DNA from 2 places in the Vibrio sp. SNU_ST1 genome. Region 2 is predicted to be linked to the other one. Evidence: riboswitches for the same ligand, from Rfam matches in the RefSeq annotation. Region 2 holds a riboswitch; the other holds the start of a gene.

Region 1 (7,714 bases), 320 kb from region 2:
GGAAGAGATCATCAAGCCAGTACTTCCTGCTGAGTGGATCAACAAAGACACGAACTTCTTCATTAACCCAACAGGCCGCTTTGTAATCGGTGGTCCAATGGGTGACTGTGGTCTAACAGGTCGTAAGATCATTGTTGATACGTACGGCGGTGCCGCTCGTCACGGTGGCGGTGCATTTTCTGGTAAAGATCCATCGAAAGTTGACCGTTCTGCAGCTTACGCAGCTCGTTACGTAGCGAAAAACATCGTTGCAGCTGGCATGGCTGATCGTTGTGAGATTCAGCTGTCTTACGCTATCGGTGTTGCCGATCCAACATCTATCATGGTTGAAACGTTTGGTACTGAGAAAGTAGCTCACGAAATCATCATTGAAGCAGTTCGTCAAAACTTCGATTTACGTCCATACGGCCTTCAAGAGATGTTGAACCTTCTTCAACCTATCTACAAGAAGACTGCAGCATACGGCCACTTCGGTCGTGAAGAATTCCCTTGGGAAGCAACGGACAAAGCAGCAATCCTTGCGGACTTCGCGGGCCTGTAAGCATTACGCAACATGCTTAGCTGAAACGTAATTTTAAAGCCTCTGTTCTCAGAGGCTTTTTGCTTTCTATTCTTCCTATTCTTCCTATTCTTCCTATTCTTCCTATTCTTCCTATTCTTCCTATTCTTCCTATTCTTCCTATTCTTCCTATTCTTCCACTAATCCTAGCCCTCTCACGTAAAGCAAGCGTTAACTTATAGATTATTTTGATAATAGTGGGAATTTTACGTGCTGAGATCAATGTTACGCAAACGTTTAAATTTTAATGTAATAGCACTTGTTAAAAACAAACCATTCTCAGTAACTCATGCTCTATTGCCACAACCTTTCTGTTCAACAACAAAACACTCAACGACTACACCCACTCGATCTAAAAATTAGTCAAGGTGAGCGCTGGGTTGTCATTGGGCGTAATGGTTCAGGAAAAACCACGTTATTAAAGGCACTTGTTAATTTGCTTCCCTTCAAAGGCGAAGTCGTCATAAACCAATTGCCGCTACGTAAGTTAACTTGCCAGCAAAGAGCAAAACAAATCAGTTACCTTCCACAACACAGTCAAGTGGATGGCCGTTTAGCACTAAGAGAGTACATTCAACTTACCGCTTCCCATCAAGCCAGTTCTAGCTTTTCACTTGATCATATAACTGAAGCACTAAAGATCAATGCTTTCCTCGAACGAAGAATTGGACAACTTTCAGGAGGCCAGAAGCAGAGAGCGCATATTGCTCGAACTTTATGTCAGAACGCAGAATTTCTGGTATTGGATGAGCCTCTAAATCACCTAGACCCATGCGCTCAAGGGGAAGTTTTATCACTATTGAAAGATCAAGATAAAACACTGATTTGCTCACTGCATGATATTTCCCTTGCGGCCAAGTTCGCGACGCACATTGTGATTTTAGAGCACGGTAAGGTGGTAACCAAAGGGAAAGTAGAAGAGCTACTGACCCACAAACAGCTTCAGCCGATTTTTGAAGTCGATTTAATCAGCTCAACCAATGAGCGAACACAGAAAACAAGCAAATTTTTCGATATTGAACTAGACCAAGGACAGGAAATTTCATGAAAAAACTATCAGCATCAGCATTCACTTTATTGCTTTCCATGTCCGCACAAGCCCAAATTACGGTAAAAAACTGCGACTCTACACTCACCTTAGATAAAGCGCCTAAAACCTTAATCACTCACGATATCAATATGTCTGAGATGGCATTTTCTCTCGGGCTTGAAGGCAATATGATCGGAGTGACCGGTATTAGCGGATACTACAAAACGACCCCTGAATTTAATCGCCTCCAAGGCAGCATTCCGGAGCTCGCACCTAAATACCCTTCTTTGGAGGTATTAGTTAATGCCAACCCTGATGTTTTCTTTGCTGGATGGAATTACGGTATGCGCTTGGGCGGCTCTGTCACGCCTGATTCTCTGAAAGAGTTTGGTATTAATACTCTGATTCTTAATGAGAGTTGCAGCCACATCCGTAAAGATAAGCAGCCAGCTAACATGGAACAAATGTTCGATGACGTGACACGCCTTGCGACTTTATTCGGTCAGCAAGACAGGGCTCAAACACTTATCTCCACTTGGAAAGAGCAATTAGTATTGATTCAACAGCAAACTGAGAATCAAACTCCGCTTAAAGTCTTTCTATATGATTCTGGGGAAGAGAAACCATTTACAGCAGGGAAATACGCAACCGTGAGTGCCATGATAGAAGCGGCAGGTGGCAACAATGTCATGAAAGAACTTGATATCAGTTGGGGGACCACATCATGGGAGTCGGTTGCGATGCATAACCCCGATGTCATTATTCTTCTCGATTATCAAAATGGTACAGGTGCTAAAGGCATGCAAGCCTTTTTAGAACAACACCCAGCAATGAAACTAACAACAGCGGTAAAGACCACCCAATACCTTCCTCTGCGTTATGAGGAAATCACTCCCGGGCCAGCAAACATAGCTGCAATTGAAAAATTGGCACAGCGTATCCAAGAAATCCATGACAAGTCTTAGTACTAACCTAAACCGAACCGTACTGAACACCTGCGTATTCAGCTCTGTTTTTGCCCTCTTAGCGATGTTTTCTCTGAGTTTAGGCAGCGTTCAGCTATCTTTTGCACAAGTCGCTACGATTTTTTCAGCGGCTATGAATCAACAGATCGACTCTCCGATAGATCAAGTCGTACTACACTTACGCCTGCCAAGAACATTCATCGCCATTATTTGCGGTGCTGGCCTAGGTATTGTTGGGGCGTTATTGCAAACCGTCACAAAAAACGATCTTGCCGACCCCTTCATTTTTGGGCTGTCATCCGGTGCTGCGACTGGGGCTGTCTTTGTGATTACAGTAATCGGCAGCGCTATCGGTATTTGGACGCTTCCACTCGCCGCTTTTATCGGCGGAATAATCTCGGCTTCGGCAGTGCTATTTCTAGTCAGAAAAGTAGATGGGCAAGCGTCTTCTCAAATTGTTTTAGCCGGGTTGGCTATTTCATTCTTATTTACAGCCTTGACTAACTTCTTGGTCTTCCATGGTGATCAACGAGCTGCCCACTCAATTCTATTTTGGTCGCTGGGAGGCCTAGGAAACGCACGCTGGGACAATGTGCTAATTGTGCTTGCTGGACTTATCGCCTTGATAGCCCTAAGTATATTAAAACATCGCCAGTTAGATTGTTTACTTGCGGGAGACGACGTAGCACAAACAATGGGCGTAGACACAAAACGCCTGCAAAGCGGTGTCTTTATTGTCTGCGCTTTTGCTACTGCATGTTTTGTTTCTATCATTGGAGTTGTCGGATTTATTGGCTTGATGGTTCCTCATATCGCGAAGAAAATCATCGGCCCATTACACAAAAAGTTACTCATCTCTTCAGGGCTGATTGGGGCTTTGCTTATGCTATTAAGTGATATTTTGGCGAGAACCTTAGTTGCCCCTCAGGAACTTCCGCTTGGTGTCGTCACCACTGCATTTGGCGCACTATTCATTGTTTCTATTTTGATGGAGAAGCGTAATGAATACTAAATGCTTAACCATCATTGCGATTCGTCATGGCGAAACAGAATGGAATCGAATTGGCAAAGCACAGAATCAACTGGATAGCCCTCTGACAATGGAAGGCAAACGACAGATGCATAAAGTAGGTCGTTATCTTTCGACTCAAAGACCGTTGACTATCCATGCTATTTACACCAGTCAATTAGGACGTGCCATTTCCAGTGCTAAAACTATAGCTCGTTACCTCAACGTACCCGTTATTTCACAGGTGGAACTCAATGAATTCAACTCTGAAGAACAGCGTAAAGCAATGGCGATTCAGTGGCTAAAACGAATATCTCGTCATCAAAACAATGAAAAAACAGTGTTGCTCCTCGGACACGGCGATTGGATAAAAACATTAGCCAGTTTAGGGACACCAAAGCAAATAATTGAAACACCAAACAACGGAGAAATCCTCAGAATAGATATCGAAATATAACGTCAACATCAGGGAATCAGGTGTAACTCCTGAACTGTACCCGCAGCTGTAAGCGATGAGCGTTTCATAGGCCACTGAATCATAAATTTGGGAAGGCGAAACGCAGTGAATATTTTCAACATCGTAAGTCAGAATACCTGGGCACACATGAATATCGAGCGGGAAAACTCAACACCAATCCATACCTTGTCTAGCAAGGGAACGCTCTGTATTCGTCAATACCTCAAACGTAGATGAAGAATACTGTGGTCACAAAAGTTAAACGATCAAAAAATAAGTCCGATCTCCGCAGTGGGTTTACCACAGGAGCATGCGCGGCTGCAGCTAGCAGGGCGGCAGTTCAAACACTGTTGACCGGACAAAAGCCCGACTACATTTCCATCACTTTACCTAATGGTGAGCCCGCTACGTTTAAGGTCGCGTTTATCCAAACATCCAACGATGCGGTGACCGCCAGCATCGTTAAAGATGCAGGGGACGATCCTGATTGTACCCACGAAGCCCATATTCAGAGTATTGCCCGCTGGCATTCAGATCCCGGTTTTCACATCGATGGCGGGGTTGGCGTAGCTCGTGTGACTCTCCCCGGATTAGAACTTCCCGTCGGTCAGGCGGCGATTAATCCTGTTCCTCGAAAAAACATTCTCGATATGGTGACTTTGGAATGGAACCAAGCTACCAGTCAACAGAAAAAACACGTCGGTATATCACTGGAAATTTGCGTCCCTGATGGCGAAGAGCGAGCCAAGGAAACCATTGGGCCAAGACTTGGTTTAATCGGTGGTATTTCCATTCTAGGGACACGCGGAACGGTAAAACCCTACTCCACTTCAGCGTTTTCAGCATCTGTGCGTCAATCGGTACAAATAGCGAAACAAAATGGCCAAAACCACTTGGTTCTCACAACAGGATCTCGCACCGAAAAGTCAGCGATGGCCATGCTACCAAGTTATGACTCGATGTGTTTTATCCAAGCTGGTGATTTTGTTGGGGTCGGACTGCGCGCGGCAAAACGTTATCAAGTGAGCAAAATCACCGTGGTCGCCATGATAGGCAAACTAGGCAAGATGGTCGCTGGGCACATGATGACTCACGTATCCGGTAAAGCGATCGACTTTTCATTGCTTGCCGATCTCGCCACTCAATCAGGCGCACCATATGAGTTTGCCGAAGCTGTTAGCCAAGCAAACACAGGTCGCCACGTACTAGATACATGGAAAGAAGCCCAATCAGGCCAAGATACACCTAATTACGACTTTCTTACCTTGCTCTGCAAACAAGCTGCAGAGCACGCCGCTGTGTATGTCAAACATCACGTCAGCATTGAATTCAAGTTGATCGATTTTAATGGCGATCTGTTAGCAGAACATCTCTGCTCAAAAGGAAGTGAAGCTAGTACTCACTTTCATGATGAATAAGCATGAACAAGGAAAATCCCATGACTAATGATATGCGTCAAATGACCAAGCAAGGTCGTCAAATTGAAAGTGACTCTTTCTCTATCATTGATGAAGAAATCGAAACACTCCATGGTGGTCACAACTTCAACCAAGGAGAATGGAATGTAGTTCGCCGTGCTATTCATACCACGGGGGATTTTGAATACGCAAAACTGTACCAATTCAGTGAGGACGCCGTTGAAGCTGCAATTTCAGCACTGAAAAGTGGTGCCAACATAATCACCGATGTCAGCATGATAGTCACAGGACTAAATCAAGCACGCCTTAATACTTACGGCAATAAAGCCCAATGTTTCATTAGTCATCCAGATGTCATTACCACCGCGAAAGAGACAGGAGAAACACGTGCCATTCACTCTATGCGTTACGCGCGTGATAACGGCCTACTCGACGGCTCTATCATAGGTGTGGGCAACGCTCCGACAGCACTACTTGAACTATTACGAATGATTGAGGCAGGTGAAGTAAAACCAGCTCTGATTATCGGTATTCCTGTTGGTTTTGTAAAAGCAGATGAATCTAAGCAAGCGCTAACAGAACAAGACACAGTGCCCTACATTGCCAGCCTAGGCCGTAAAGGTGGCAGCCCGTTAGTGGTATCGACTATTCACGCCCTACTTGCTGAGTCAGTAAAATGAATAATGTAAGTACTCACTCTCAGCTCATCGATTACTATCAATCGGCTATCACGGTAGTCGGAGTACCCGAAGATGGCTGCTTAAGCCTAACCAGTCGAGCTGTTAATGCAGTTGAATCTGCACGCGTTGTTGCAGGTAACGACCGACTATTGGATTGGTTCCCCCAATTCAAAGGTCAACGCTTATCGATGAAAGAAGGCTATCAGTCTTGGTTTGCTAAGTTGCTTGATGAATGCGAGGAAGGCAGCGTCGTCGTATTAGCTTCTGGCGACCCATTGTTCTTTGGCATTGGCGAATCGTTATTAAAAAAACTGCCTAATGATGAAGTGCGCTTTATTCCCTCCCCTTGTTCAATGCAACTCGCTTGCAGCCGAGTCGGCATTGCATGGCAAGAAACCAAAGCGATCTCGCTACATGGACGAAAGCAGCATTACGATGGCATTAAAGGTATCGCAAGCCAAATGCAATGGGGAACTAGCTACTGCTTGCTAACCGATGTTCAAAACAATCCCGCTCGTATTGCGAAACATTTGGTCGACTTTAATCAACAAGGTTGGACGGTTTGGGTATGTGAGAATTTAGGTGGTACAGAAGAAAAAGTTAGCCAGTGGGCTCTCGAAGATCTCGCACTAAAAAGTGCGGAAGATTTCTCTGCTCTGAACGTCATGGTACTTCACAGAAGTGAACCACACGTATGGGGTGAATTGGGCCAATACGCCAACGATGATGACTTCATGAAGCGCATGCCTAAACGCGGCTTAATTACCAAACAGCCAGTTCGTCATTTGGCTCTCGCCAGTATGCGAATTCAGCCTAAATCTGTGGTGTGGGATATTGGCACAGGCTCAGGTTCGATTGCGATTGAAGCGGCGAAACAGTGTAGTCAAGGGCAAGTGTTTACCATTGAATCGAATCAAGAGTGTTACGAGTCTATCGAAGCTAACTTTAAAGCGCACGGTACTGACAACGTACAACTGATTCGAGATAAAGCTCCAATGCAGCTCGACACATTACCCAAACCTGACAGTATTTTTATTGGTGGAAGCCGCGGCAACATGCACACCATTTTAGATTTCTGTTGGTCCGCTGTAAAACCCGGTGGCGTGGTCATTGGTTCAGCGGTAACAGTAGATTCAGTTTGCGAACTTCACCAATGGAGTAAAGATAATAATGCTCCGACACAGGTTCAACTGGTCTCTATATCAACAGGCGTACCACTCGCTCACTACACCCGTTATCAATCAGAAAATCCGATTCACTTATTTATTTTTACCAAACCGTTTATTCAGAAATAGGCGCTTAATTTTTTAATTAAGCGCCACTCAACATATTAAATAAAAACATAATTAGAGAAAGCACAGATGAAATTAGGAACTATGTATGCAATTGGTGTCGGTACTGGCGACCCAGAATTATTGACACTTAAAGCTCACCGACTTCTCAGCACCGTCGACATTGTCGCCTTTCCTGAAAAAGACGCGGGCAGTAATCACTCTTTTGCTCAACAAATTGCAGCGGGTTCTGTTAGCCCTGAAAGCATGAAAGGCGAATACCTATTTTTGCATTTCCCAATGACGCGCGACCCAAGCATCAACG
Region 2 (7,714 bases):
AATCATTGATTGGCACCTTCTTCTGGAGTTTCAATATCTGCTTGGTGCTTACTATTGTGTTTGCGATTGCAGGGGCTAGCTTGATTAATATGATCACCACAATCCCAGCAGTGAAGGCTCAGGCTGAAGTTTACCTACCGTGGTTGATTGCGATGCCGCTCATTTCTATGTGGTGCTTCTTGCTGGATGGTATTTTCGTTGGGGCAACCAAGGGCAAGGATATGCGCAATAGTATGTTTGTTGCGACCTGCAGTTTCTTCGTAATTTTCTACTTAGCATCAGCTTTTGATAACCATGCGCTGTGGCTAGCAATGTTGAGCTTTATGGCGATGCGTGGCATCGGTCTCGGTGTTTTATTTATTTCTCAGTGGAAGAAAGGTGAGTTTCTCGCTTAGCTAGCTTAGTTCAGGGAACAAAAAATAGAGACAGTGCAGGTAAAGTAGCATTTAGAATGACATGATTTTAATGCTGGTATGACGCAATAATTCAGTGTCTTAAATAAAAACAGCAAGCTCATGGCTTGCTGTTTATGTATTTGGCCTACAGGTGGTCAAATAGTCCTATTGGTTCTTTGTTTAGAACAAACGGTTAAGTCCGTTAAGCGCTGCGACGCGATACGCCTCGGCCATCGTCGGATAGTTAAAGGTAGTATTCACAAAGTATTCGATGGTGTTGGCTTCACCTTTTTGTTCCATGATCGCCTGACCAATGTGAATTATTTCAGCGGCACGTTCACCAAACACGTGGATACCTAAAATCTCTTTAGTTTCACGATGGAAAAGTATCTTCAAGCTACCAATATCTTTACCTGCAATTTGAGCGCGAGCTAAGTGCTTGAATGAAGAACGTCCCACTTCATACGGTACTTTAGCTGCAGTAAGCTCTTGCTCGGTTTTACCGACAGAGCTGATCTCAGGAATGGTGTAGATACCTGTTGGGATGTCTTCGATAAGGTGTCTTTCTGCTTCACCTTTCACCACGGCTTGGGCCACAAATCGACCTTGGTCATAAGCAGCACTTGCTAGGCTAGGATACCCAATCACATCACCGACAGCGTAAACATGTTCAACACTGGTTTGGTAGTTGCTGTTGACTGATACTTGTCCACGAGAGTCCGCTTCTAAGCCAACCGCACCAAGGTTCAGTTTATCTGTATTGCCCGTTCGACCATTGGCATACAGTAGGCAATCGGCACGCATTTTTTTACCTGACTCTAGGTGAATGATTACACCATCATCAGTTCCTTCAATTTTCTCAAAGGTCTCATCGTTACGAATAACAACGCCACTGTTCCAGAAGTGGTAAGAAAGTGCATCTGAGGTTTCGTTATCTAAGAAGGACAACAGGCGATCGCGAGTATTAATGAGATCGGTTTTAACGCCTAAACCGCGAAATATAGAGGCATATTCACAGCCGATAACACCAGCACCATAGATGATGATGTGCTGAGGATCGTGTTTAAGAGAAAGAATCGAATCGCTGTCGTAGACACGTTCATGCATGAAGTCGACGTTGTCTGGCTGATAAGGACGAGAACCTGTCGCGATAACAAATTTGTCTGCGCTGTAGTGTTCTTCAGTACCGTCGCTTTGCATTACGGAGATCGTGTGGGTATCGATAAAACGTGCAGTACCGAAGACTAACGTGCATTGGTTGCGATCGTAGAAACCTTGGCGCAAGCGAGTCTGTTTGTCGATGACCGATTTAGCATGCCCCAGAATATTGGAAAATGTTGAGTGGATACTTTTATTGTTCTGACAAAACAGAGGGTTACTGTTGAATTCAATAATACGACTTACGGCATGACGCAGTGCTTTGGAAGGAATAGTCCCCCAGTGGGTACAACCACCACCAACGCTGCTCTCTTTTTCAATGATAGCAACGTTCAACCCGGCTTTGGTTAATCCCATCGCTGCCCCTTCTCCTCCGGGGCCACTACCAATTACGATTACATCAAAGTGGTTGGAGTGCGACATAGATATCTTCCTTGTTATATTTGATTAACATTGCTTTAGCGAGATTTTAACTGATTCTGTTCTTGGGTACATGAAAAGGGCATCAGAGAGTCGGTGAGATCACGTCATGCTACTGAAAAAATAATATTTGGTATGTCGTATGTCTCCAAATGACGGTGCGGATATTGAAATGTTTTCTTTGAACGTATTTACTTCGATACGTGAACAAAGAGGAGTGTTTAGTGTCTTATATAACCAGAGTGCCTTATATAAGTAAGTGATTCGCGTTATATTGAATAGAGTATTAGACATGCCTGTTTAGGCTGTAAAAGAAGATGTTGATAAAGTATGAAACCAATGGGCATTCGCGCACAGCAAAAAGAAAAGACTCGTCGTAGCTTAATTGATGCGGCATTTAGCCAACTCAGTGCCGATCGTAGTTTTTCTAATCTAAGCTTGAGAGAAGTCGCTCGTGAGGCTGGAATAGCTCCGACTTCCTTTTATCGTCATTTCAAAGACATGGATGAGCTTGGCTTAACCATGGTTGATGAAGGTGGTTTATTGTTGCGTCAACTGATGCGTCAAGCTAGGCAACGCATAGTAAAAGAAGGCAGCGTGATTCGCACATCGGTTGAAACCTTTATGGAATTCATTGAAAGCAGTCCAAACGTATTCAGACTGTTATTGCGGGAGCGCTCAGGAACTTCATTTGAGTTTCGTGCTGCGGTAGCTCGTGAGATACAGCACTTCTCTGCTGAGTTAACCGAATATTTAATCACAACAGGAATGACAAGAGACGAAGCTTTTACTCAAGCGGAAGCCTCCGTCATCTTGGTTTTTAACTCAGGGGCAGAAGCATTAGATTTAGATCGACGTCAGCGAGATGAATTAGCTGAACGTTTGATCATGCAATTGCGAATGATGGCCAAAGGGGCTTTTTGGTATCGTAAAGAACGTGAACGTAACCGATTAAAAGGCGGGATTGAATAATGTCGAATGAAAATAATACTGTAAACCGTGGTTCTGAAAGAAAGACACTCGTACTTGCTGTTATTGCCGGTGTGTGTGGTGATGCTCTGTTATCTTGGGTAACAATGAGCGAAGTGGGCTTCTCTATTTTCCCACTGATTGCTTTAGTCTTGGCGGTACAAGCACTTTACCAAGAATACCTAACGAATCCAGTATCTGAAGATATTCCATTAGTGGGTTTAGCTTGTTTCTTTGTAGGTGCATTTGGCCATTCGGCTTTTGTGAAAGCACAACACCCTGATGCAGGCTCAAACTTCTTTGCGATTATTGTAGCGATGCTGCTACTCGCTTGGGTAGGTAAGAAGCTAGGCTTTATCGGTAAAACCGCGTAAACCAACGTATAAATAAAAAACGAGCCAATTGGCTCGTTTTTTTGTATCTGCTGTATGTCTTAGGGAGCGAGATTTACGCCTTACGCTCTAGGAATACACCGGCTTCCATGTGATGCGTGTAAGGGAACTGGTCAAATAGAGCAAAACGAGTGATGTCGTGTGTTTCGCTTAGAATGTCTAGATTCTCTTTCAATGTCTCAGGGTTACAAGAGATGTACATGATACGCTCGTAGCCTTGAACCATCTTACAAGTATCAACATCCATACCTGAACGCGGTGGATCAACAAAGATAGTGTTGCAGTTGTAGCTCTTAAGATCGATGTTCGCTTGCTGTAGACGACGGAATTCACGCTTGCCTTCCATTGCTACGGTAAAATCTTCCGCAGACATGCGGATGATCTGAACATTATCAATCTTGTTCGCCGCAATGTTGTATTGAGCAGACTCAACAGATGGCTTCGCTAACTCTGTTGCCAGTACACGCTCAAAGTTCTGTGCCAGCGCTAGTGAGAAGTTACCGTTACCACAGTAAAGCTCAAGCAAGTCGCCTTTGCTGTCTTGAGTACAGTCGACTGCCCACTCCAGCATTTTCTCTGCTACTTTACCGTTTGGTTGAGTAAAGCTGTTCTCAACTTGCTGGTAGATGTAGCTATCACCATTCACATCTAGCTTTTCAATGACGTAGTCGCGATCCAGTACTATTTTCATCTTACGCGCACGGCCAATCAGGTTTAGGTTAAAACCTTCATCATTCAATTGTTGTTTTAGCGCTTTAGCGTCTTGAATCCACTGCTCACCTAATTGGCGGTGGTAAAGCAGTGACACCAAAACCTCGCCGCTTAAAGTCGAAAGGAAGTCTACTTGGAATAATTTGTGGCGTAGAGAGTGGTTGTCCTTCATTGCATCCGTTAATAGAGGCATTAGGTCGTTGATCAGGCGGCTAGCTGCTGGGAACTGGTCGACACGGTATTTTTCTTTAGTTTCTTGATTGAACATGACGTAATACATATCGTCACCTTCATGCCACACGCGGAACTCTGCACGCATGCGGTAGTGTTGTTCTGGAGATTCATACACTTCCAGCTCAGGCACATTATATTCTGAGAACATTTCAGTAAGACGCTCAGTCTTTTCTGCCAGTTGTTCTTGGTAGCGTTGCGGGTTTACTTCTAAATTCGCCATTGTTATGCCTTTTGCTGTCGTGCTTTTAAATCAAGAGCGCAGATTTTATTCAATCACAGGCGCTTGTCCAGTGTTGAGGGCCATTCAGTCTAAATAGACGATGAAAACTATAGCTTATAACTATCTTAGACTAGACAAATGATTCATAGGTCAATACTATTTCCGGCAAGCTGGTGCCATGTGGATGTATAGATGGCTGAAGAGGGAATCTGGTGTAAATCCAGAACTGACGCGCAGCGGTAAGAGAGAACGAGTATTCAAAGACACTGCAAATAGCATTTTGTGGGAAGTCGAATATTAGGTAACCATAAGGTTGTGCTCTTGAGTCCGAATACCTGCCAGCGGCCAAACCATAAAATGTGGTTTGGTAGGACTTTACGCGATTTAGGATCACAACATGAACAAATCCCTTTTAGCGGTTGCTGTAGCATCGCTGCTTTCACCTATCTCCAATTTACACGCCCAAGAAGCATCTACCGACGAAACAATGGTGGTTACGGCTAACCGCTTTGAACAAGTTGATGGTGCGGTATTAGCGCAAACCGTTGTCATTACCAAAGAAGATATTTCTAAACTTCAAGCGAATAGTCTTCTTGAGGTTTTTCGTACGCTGCCTAGTGTTGAAGTTGCTCAATATGGTGGCCGTGGTCAAAGTGCATCATTTTATGTACGTGGTGGTAGCTCCTCTCAAGTTCTAGTTCTTATGGATGGCACTCGCTTACCAAGAGCTATGATGGGAGGCGTTGACTTTAACTCTCTGCCAGTTAACTCAATTGAAAGAGTTGAATTCATTCGAGGTGCTCGTGCTTCTATATATGGTTCAGAAGCAATTTCTGGAGTAATCAATATTATTACCAGAGCTGATGTGAGTGAAAATGCAGTTAAAGTATATGGTGGCTACGGTACAAATAACCATTACGTAACGTCTTTAGCGGCCCTGCATAAGATAGATGAGAGCCAACACATTAAAGCCGTCGTTGGTTATGAAAAAGATGACGGTTTCAACGTAAAACCTCTAGTGGGTATTAATGATGGTGATGAGCATGGTTTTGAGTCATATAATGTAAATATCGGCTACCAAAATCAGTTAACCAAGGAAGTTAATGCTTTTGTAAATGTTGTTGCTTACGATAACGAAGGCGAATATGACAGTAGCAGTAAAGCATCGTCTTGGAATGGTGTTACTTATCCTGCTGTTCATAAAGAAAAGGTTGGTAGAACTGAGTTTCGCTCAATTAACACAAATGTGGCTTACAACGAAGACAGCCTCACTTCAACTCTTGACCTTACTTATGCAGAGCAAGATAACTATGATTACGTCGTAGGTAAGGGTAAAAAAAGTGGAGGCATCACATCGATCAACCAAATTAATGCTGCTTGGCTAAATTCATACCGAGTAAGTGAGCAGTTGGCTTTGGGGGGGGGGTTAGATTACCGTCGTGAAGAGTTAGGTGAGGGCTATACAGGTTCTAGTTACTACAAGCCAGAAGAGAACCCGCGTGAAAACTATGGTGTAAGTGTTATTAGTCAATACACTCTAGATAGTTGGACACTGGAAGCAAGCGCTCGAAATGATGATAATAGCCAGTATGGAAATACAACAACGTGGCAAGCGGCTGCAGGTTGGGCGTTTCTAAATAACTATGAGATTAAAGCCAGCCATGGCACAGCCTTCAGAGCACCTACCTTTTTAGATCTATACTACCCAGGTTATGAAGCCCCTAATCTAAAAGCAGAAGACTCTCAGAATACCGAGCTGACGTTAGAAGGTTCATATCCTTCTTTAGATTGGTCTATTACAGGTTTCATCAATAAGATTGATAATATGTTGATGTGGCAAGGTTCAGGCATGACTAATATTGGTGAGGCTGAAATAAAAGGTATTGAACTAGGTCTAGGTTTTGACACCTCAATCGTTACGCACCAGTTCTACCTTGATTGGAAAGATCCAGTAGATAAGTCGAATGGAAAGGAACAACAATTAGCATACCGCTCTAAACAAGGTGCTAAGTGGAATTCTTTTGCTGAATTTGGTGATTGGATTTTAGGTTCTCAGTACCTTTACCAAGGTGAACGCTTTAAAGGGACAACACGATTAGCAAGTTACAGCCTTTGGAACTTTACTGCTGAATACGCAGTTTCTTCAGACCTTAAAGTGAAAGGTAAACTGAGTAACGCATTTGATAAAGACTATGAAATGTATAGTGGCTACGCGACACCGGGTCGTGAATACTTCGTATCAGCGTCTTACCAGTTCTAATTAACAACTAAACCGCCTTCGGGCGGTTTTTTCTTATTGGATATATCAATGAAAAAGAAAGTCGTCATAAGTTGGTCGTCAGGTAAAGACTCAACGTTAACGTTAGAGCGTCTACTTGAAAGCACCGAGTACGAAGTTGTTGCTCTCTATACGACGTATGTTGGAGATGAAGTTCCTTTCCAGGTAACTCCTATTGAGGTAGTTGCAATGCAATCTCGATTGGTCGGTTTACCATTAATCATGATTGAGCTACCGGAAGTCTTCCCAAGTAATGAGGTTTACCAAAGTACGATTGTCTCGGCACTTAAAGGTTCTGGCTTATCAATCGATGCGGTTGCGTTTGGAGATATGTTCTGTAATGGCATTGCCGATTACAGAAGAAGTTATATAGAACCAGCTGGTTGGGAGTGTGTGTTTCCCCTAATGGGAGAGAGTAGTCAGGCACTTGCGAGTGAAATCATAGACAGAGGAATCGAAACCTTTCTCGTCACGGTCGATAGCGATGCATTAGACATGAGCTATTGTGGGAAAGAATACACGTTTGAGCTAATCGAAAGTTTACCGAGTCACGTCGACCCATGCGGCGAAGATGGTGAGTTCCATACTTTAGTCACGTCAGCGCCATGCTTTAAAGGAAAGCTTAAGATAGAGCTGGAAAATGTAGAGCATGGTGAGCGCTTTGTGCATCAACGCTACCGAGCTTGCATTATGTAGAGTGATGATTGGCGAAAACTAAGTGAAGGGGTATCATTGCAACGGAACTTATTAAAGGTAATGGTTGTGTCGGAAAGCATACAAAAAAACATATTGATCTTTGATTCTGGAGTTGGCGGTCTGTCCGTATATAAAGAGGTAAGCCAGTTACTACCGAATCATAACTATACTTATGTATTCGATAACGAGGCTTACCCATACGGTGAGCTCGAGCAGCAAGTCCTCATTCAGCGAGTCCAAA

What was found. Region 2 has a riboswitch for cobalamin ahead of Q5H80_RS13680 (TonB-dependent receptor domain-containing protein). Riboswitches for the same ligand answer to the same signal wherever they lie in the genome.
Region 1: another riboswitch for cobalamin. It lies ahead of Q5H80_RS12065 (cobalt-precorrin-5B (C(1))-methyltransferase); the one in region 2 lies ahead of Q5H80_RS13680 (TonB-dependent receptor domain-containing protein).

What each region holds. Positions count from the first base shown of each region.
Region 1 is NZ_CP130748.1:2,754,657-2,762,370, forward strand. Features, by position in the region: gene metK (methionine adenosyltransferase) at 1-541, shown strand, start outside; gene Q5H80_RS12045 (ABC transporter ATP-binding protein) at 849-1,607, shown strand; gene Q5H80_RS12050 (ABC transporter substrate-binding protein) at 1,604-2,554, shown strand; gene Q5H80_RS12055 (iron ABC transporter permease) at 2,541-3,566, shown strand; gene Q5H80_RS12060 (phosphoglycerate mutase family protein) at 3,556-4,020, shown strand; cobalamin riboswitch at 4,031-4,159, shown strand; gene Q5H80_RS12065 (cobalt-precorrin-5B (C(1))-methyltransferase) at 4,266-5,438, shown strand; gene Q5H80_RS12070 (precorrin-8X methylmutase) at 5,459-6,118, shown strand; gene cbiE (precorrin-6y C5,15-methyltransferase (decarboxylating) subunit CbiE) at 6,115-7,413, shown strand; gene cobI (precorrin-2 C(20)-methyltransferase) at 7,480-7,714, shown strand, end outside.
Region 2 is NZ_CP130748.1:3,075,342-3,083,055, reverse strand. Features, by position in the region: gene dinF (MATE family efflux transporter DinF) at 1-395, shown strand, start outside; gene sthA (Si-specific NAD(P)(+) transhydrogenase) at 576-1,976, opposite strand; gene fabR (HTH-type transcriptional repressor FabR) at 2,304-2,945, shown strand; gene Q5H80_RS13690 (YijD family membrane protein) at 2,945-3,316, shown strand; gene trmA (tRNA (uridine(54)-C5)-methyltransferase TrmA) at 3,390-4,499, opposite strand; cobalamin riboswitch at 4,654-4,857, shown strand; gene Q5H80_RS13680 (TonB-dependent receptor domain-containing protein) at 4,897-6,759, shown strand; gene Q5H80_RS13675 (ATPase) at 6,808-7,473, shown strand; gene murI (glutamate racemase) at 7,534-7,714, shown strand, end outside.